Linked DNA regions of Funiculus sociatus GB2-C1. The protein of the gene in region 1 interacts with the protein of each later gene in a pairwise test. Links are inferred from orthologs where the notes say so. Each region holds a gene or a part of one and is shown on either strand. Other genes may lie near its edges.

Evidence for each region. The genes of interacting proteins can lie anywhere in the genome.
Region 2: the proteins of ruvC (region 1) and ruvA interact in binary tests that used the Escherichia coli proteins (3 or more experiments, as listed by UniProt). The link is inferred for Funiculus sociatus GB2-C1 from one-to-one orthologs.

What each region holds. Positions count from the first base shown.
Region 1 is NZ_JAMPKJ010000009.1:85,985-89,152, reverse strand. Bases 203-3,053 are described here. They hold ruvC (crossover junction endodeoxyribonuclease RuvC), read left to right. Parts: upstream 203-1,288; coding sequence 1,289-1,819; downstream 1,820-3,053. Other genes in these bases: NDI42_RS06820 (S1C family serine protease), read left to right, coding at 1,923-2,873; NDI42_RS06830 (gluconeogenesis factor YvcK family protein), read right to left, coding at 203-913. Also shown: more of NDI42_RS06830, read right to left, coding at 1-202.
Region 2 is NZ_JAMPKJ010000049.1:34,090-37,198, forward strand. The notes cover bases 274-3,065. They hold ruvA (Holliday junction branch migration protein RuvA), read left to right. Parts: upstream 274-1,253; coding sequence 1,254-1,877; downstream 1,878-3,065. Other genes in these bases: NDI42_RS20260 (sucrose-phosphate phosphatase), read left to right, coding at 340-1,104; NDI42_RS20270 (alpha-amylase family glycosyl hydrolase), read left to right, coding at 2,156-3,065. Also shown: NDI42_RS20255 (chlorophyll a/b-binding protein), read left to right, coding at 1-162; more of NDI42_RS20270, read left to right, coding at 3,066-3,109. UniProt on the Escherichia coli protein: The RuvA-RuvB-RuvC complex processes Holliday junction (HJ) DNA during genetic recombination and DNA repair.

The sequences.
Region 1 (3,168 bases):
GGGGATTGCTGGGAATGCAACCAATTTTTTTAATTTTACCCCCCGCTTCCGTGATGCTGGACTCTCCTTCAATCCGCCGCCCATCTTCTAATTCTGCCCAGAGACGAACATCACTCAATGTTGCTGGTAACACCCGTCCCCGCACAGCTAAAACTTGGGAACTAGCAGCGATCGCTCTCTCCAAATCTCCAGTAATATCGCTCATCGCCGTTAAGAACAAGTTACCAAAACTGTGACCTACTAAACCATCCCCAGCCTTAAAGCGGTATTGAAACAGTTCTGTTAATAACTTCTCCTGGTCTGCCAAAGCCGCTATACAGTTGCGAATATCCCCAGGAGGTAGCACCCCAATTTCCCGCCGCAGACGACCGCTAGAGCCGCCATCATCTGCCACAGTGACAATAGCCGTAATATTGGCGCTGTAGTGCTTCAATCCTCTAAGCAAAGTAGAAAGCCCCGTACCGCCGCCAATTGCGACAATTTTTGGACCTCGGTTCAGTTTACGATGAGCTAACAGCACATCAATCAGTTGTTCATCTGATGAGGGCTTCAGCACCGAGGTAATCGCTCCCATAGAGCGAGTTTGCCCCAAAAAAATCAAAAACACCCCGAAAGCGATCGCAATCGGGCCAGACACATAGTTAGGAAGGATGGTGGTAATCGTTTCCAGTAGCTCCCCAATGAACTGAATCAACCAAAAAATCGGTGTCAGCTTCACCCAAATTGCCAAACCCAAAGTGGTTAGCAGCACACCACCCGCACTAATCACCAACCAACGTTTTACCAACAATCCGGGAGCCAACCATTTAAACCAGCTATTGACTCGGTGGGGAGTTCTGGAGTTCAAACCCCACGGGATGTGCGACTCTTGTCTCAGGGTGCGTAAGGCTTGTTTAAAAATAGCGTTTGACATTGCTGATTCCTGGGGAACACGAAGGCAAGATTCGACTTTAACGAGAAAGGGCGCAAAATCACTGAAATAGGAACGCTCCCATAAATCGCTTCTACGAGTTGATTGGACTGGCACACTTGTGTCTAAGTTGCCACTTTTAAAGAGCAACAGGGAGCCTTTGCCCATCAGAATACATTTTTTGCAGCTTCTTGGGATGTGACATACGAAACTAATAAAGTTTGTCTCCAAATTTTTAACTGAGCTTATGATACGCTTGCGACGTTCAGCAGCAAAATCAGGAATTAGAGGGAGCTAATATAAACATTGCATCAGAAGTCAGCTTGAGTCGCCATTTTAGGCGGCAGCTCGCTTGGTTTATCCCGTAAACTTGGCTAAATGGAAAAGCGAATTTTAGGATTAGACCCTGGACTTGCCACATTAGGATTTGGCGTAATTCTCTGCAAACCACCTGACTGCTTAGCTGTGGCGAATCTTCCTGCTGCCAAGCGCCCAGTAAAAACCGCGCCAGAAGTAGCAACATTGCTGGATTTTGGTGTTATCCAAACCTCCGCCAAAACGGAGATGGGAGAACGACTCCGCACAATTTACGACGATTTGCACACTTTGCTGGATCAGTGGGAACCCGATTTGGTGGCGATTGAGAAATTGTTCTTCTATCGGATGGGGAACACAATTTTGGTGGCTCAAGCGCGGGGGATAATGGTGTTAGTGTTGGCCCAGCACGGTATCCCCTATGTTGAATTTACGCCAGCACAGATTAAGCAGGGGCTTACTGGCATGGGTAATGCTGATAAGTCAGAAGTGCAGCAAGCCGTAGCGCGGGAATTAAATTTAGACTATATTCCCAAGCCAGACGATGCCGCAGATGCCCTTGCGGTGGCGCTGACAGCGTGGTATGGGCAGTAGCCGCAATCTACACATCCGTACAAAGGAAACACGCTCAGCCTATTTGCGTCATCAATCTTATGGAGTCATCCCTCTTAAATTCGGCTACTTACCTTTGAGTGTCATGAAACCTGAGCGCTGGTTGTTGTGTGCTGCTTCCCTTTGTTTGCTCAATACGCCTGCCGTGAGCAGTGTTCCCGTTCCCACGATTCTTGCCCAAGCTCAAGGTGAAGAACAAACTAGCATTGATGTTTATCGCACTGTCAGTCCGGCGGTAGTCACTATCAGTACCGGGAGAGGTTCCGGTTCTGGCACTATTGTTAGTCCAGAAGGGCTGGTTTTAACTAACGATCACGTTATTCGCAGCGCCAGAGGTGGTGTGGTGAGCGTCAGTACCACTACAGGCAAGCGCTATACCGGGCAAGTAATTGCTACTGACCGACCGAATGACTTAGCGCTAGTAAGATTGAATACGAGCGATCGCTTCCCCAGTGTCAAGCTGTCCAATCCCGCAAGCATTCAAGTCGGTCAGCGCGTCTTTGCTATTGGCAGCCCCTTTGGATTGTCGGGAACGTTGACAACAGGTATCTTAAGCCGTGTTGGTCGCAATGGCGACTTACAAACGGATGCAGCACTTAATCCGGGCAATTCCGGAGGACCTTTGCTTAACTCACGGGGCGAACTCATCGGTGTCAACAAAGCCATTCTCAGTCCCGGTGGCGGAGGCAATACGGGGATTGGGTTCGCTACCAGTGCTACAGTTGCCAGAAATTTTATTCAACAAAACCGTAACCGAACCGCTCCCCCGATTACTACCGCTCAAAGTCCGTCTGTGCCTTCAACTCGTGGCTTGGGTGTGACTGTAGATACAGGGACACTGGTAGTTTTGGGGGTACAGCCAGGCTCGCCTGCTGCGAATATCGGAATCAGACCCGGAGACAGAATCATTGCTATTAATGGTCGTCGTCTTAGGGGAGTTCAAGACTTGCAAACTTTCTTAGCTCGTCGTCCAGCTTCGGCAATTCTCACGGTGGGACGGAATCGCCGTTTGGCTGATGTCCGGGTGAATTTTTGAAGTTGGGAAAAAATGTGTCTTGAACTACAGGACTTACGCAGTTAATTAGTGAATGGCTGATTCTGTCGTAGGGGCATGGCAATGCCATGCCCCTACAGTGTGTTGACGTGCGTAAGCCCTGAACTACTGTAGGGCGGGCATCTTGCCTGCTCCACACGAGCCTACCCAATAACTTCACTTCCCGCACACCGCTTGACAATATTCCCCTTTTTCATGTATTTAACACTAATTTTTCTGTATGCTATTTGACTAAGAAGCTTCCGCGAACTTAACTATCCTATTGCTTAGTGATGTA
Region 2 (3,109 bases), on another replicon or contig:
ATAACACCTCCCGTGATGGATGACCGCAACGCTTGGAGATATGGCTTCAATCCTCAAGCCGAAATTTGGAACGGGCGACTAGCTATGATTGGCTTTTTAGCCGCTGCTCTTATCGAAATCTTTTCAGGTCAAGGTTTTCTGCACTTCTGGGGCTTGATCTAGAATCAATTTTGCTTAATGTCTGACATCATGTAACCTCAATTTCCAACCTGGGAGTGTTTTGAATACTTCCAGGCTTTTTTATTGTTAATTGACAAAGATGGATAGTGCGATTTTTACCGCACAGCACCATTAATAGCGCCTGCATAGGAAAATAATCCAAAAATCAAATCCGTAGCCATGAGCGATGTGAATGTGAAGCCATTTCTATTTGTGACCGATTTAGACAATACTTTAGTGGGTGATGACGACGCTCTGGCAGAATTGAACCGCCACCTGAGTAAGCATCGTGAAGAATGCGGAACTAAAATTGTTTATGCCACGGGGCGATCGCCTGTTCTCTACCAGGAACTCGCAACTGAAAGAGAGTTAATAGAACCTGATGTTTTGGTTTTATCTGTGGGTACGGAAATTTATCATAACGGCAGCGATAAGCCAGATCCCGATTGGATAAAACGCCTTTCGCAAAATTGGGATCGCGATCGCGTCGTCGCCACCACCGCACACTTTTCTGACCTAGTTCCCCAACCACAATCAGAACAAGGCCCTTTCAAAGCTAGTTACTTCCTCAGCCCAGAAGCCGCAGTTGAAGTTCTCCCCCAGCTTGAAGATTTATTGCAAGAGCGGGGGCTGGATGTCAAACTCGTGTACAGCAGCGGCAAAGACTTAGACATTCTACCTCGCTACGGTAACAAAGGAGCTGCAACAGCTTTTCTGCGGGAAAGCTTTGGCATCCCTCCGCTTCAAACCGTTGTTTGCGGTGATTCCGGCAACGATTTGTCTATGTTTGAGTCAGGTGAAACACGGGGAATCATTGTCGGTAATGCTCAGCCAGAACTGCTGAAGTGGCATCAAGCCAATCCTTCTGAAAATCGCTATTTTGCTAAAGCCTATTGTGCTGGAGGTATTCTAGAAGGTCTGAAGAACTTCGGCTTTTTAGGATAGAATTCTGGCAAAAATCCCTTCTGACTAAAGTCAGGCGCTACATAAACCAAGCCGTAGCGAGAGCAGACTGGCATCGGCTAATATTAAAAGTCCGCGCAGGCGGACTTTGTACGCGAAAGCCGCGACTTTAGTCGTCGGGATACAACCCCATGATCGCTTATCTCAAAGGAACGGTAGCTGGCATCCAGAAAAGCACCGCCAATCGCATTATTCTAATTCTGGAAGTTAATCAAATAGGATACGAACTGCAAGTCCCGCCGACCCTGGTGAATAAGTTACCAGCAGCAGGAGAAACCGTTCAAGTCTTTACGCACCAGCAAATTCGGGAAGACCAAATCACCCTGTATGGCTTTGCCTCGGCAGCGGAACGGGATTTGTTTCGCGCTCTCTTAAGCGTGAGTGGCATTGGTGCCAGAGGTGCGATCGCCCTCTTAGACACTTTGGGACTGCAAGACTTAGTGCAAGCAATTGTCAATGGCAACACTCGCGCCTTAGCCAAAACTCCCGGTATCGGTGCCAAAACCGCAGAACGTCTAGCATTGGAACTCAAAACCAAACTTGCAGAATGGCGACAATCTGCTGGTGCCGCCAGCGCCGGAGTTGGGCCTCCACCAGGAATTTTAGAAGATGTGGAGATGACACTACTTGCCTTGGGATATAGCAGCAGTGAGGTTGTGCAAGCACTTTCTGCTGTTAGTCAAGACGCGCTGCTGGCTAAAAGCCAAAATGCAGAAGATTGGATCAGACACGCGATCGCGTGGTTGAGTTTGTAACATATAACCCACTAGCCTACGCAAGCTGGCTTTCTTTATTTAGCCGCGACTTCTAGTCGTCCGGCTTTTTTTTATGGCGCGATCGCTCCTTTATTTAGCCATATTTAGCATTAATCGCCAAAATCTATCCTAAATCACCTTTAGTTTCTATTACCTCTTATTCCCTAATTATTATTCCCGATAAAGCCATTTTCTATCTCAAGATTGATTTCCAAGCGAGATGAAGACGTGGAAAATATTGTTGTAAGCAATTTTTACCCGAAATTCCAGACACTTATATGGCAACTTCCATTGAATTTAATTTATTTGCCCCCTATAACAAAGGAGCAGCTTTAATAGGTGATTTTTCTAATTGGGAGGACATCCCAATGGAAAAAGGTAAAGATGGTTATTTTCGTACCAAAGTTGAGTTAGAAGATGGAGTTTATCAATATAAATTCCGCGTCCAATCAAAATCATGGTTTTTTGAACCGGATCAATGGATAGACGTTGTTGACCCCTACGCGACAGATATTGATAACCCTACCCAAAACGGTGTTATACGCATTAAAGATGGTGAAAAAATTGTTGATACCTACGTTTGGCAGCACGACGATAAACCACTGCCGGCGGATAAAGAATTAGTTATTTATGAACTGCACGTAGGCGATTTTTCCGGTGGGGAAGATGACAAATACGCCAGAGGCAAATATAAACACGTTGTTGAGAAGTTAGATTACCTCACCGACCTGGGAGTTAACGCCATTGAATTGATGCCAGTAAAAGAATATCCGGGCGATCATAGCTGGGGCTATAACCCTCGCTATTTTTTTGCCACAGAATCCAGCTATGGCACAACGGAAGACTTAAAGCATCTGATTGATGAGTGTCATGCCCGTGGAATCCGCGTCATCATGGACGGGATTTATAACCACTCAGAAGCCGAAAGTCCGCTTACACAAATTGACCACGATTATTGGTATCACCACTCGCCGCGTGACCCAGATAATAACTGGGGGCCAGAGTTTAATTACGAATTTTACGACGAAAATCTGGACACCTTCCCAGCCCGCAAATTTGCTGGTGACACTATACGTTTTTGGATTGAAGAGTATCACATTGATGGGCTTCGTTTTGATGCTGCCCGACAAATCGCTAACTACGACTTTATGCACTGGGCAGTTCAAGAAGCCAAAAAAGCTGCTAGCATGAAACCGTTTTACAGCGTTGCCGAACACATTCCGGAAACTACC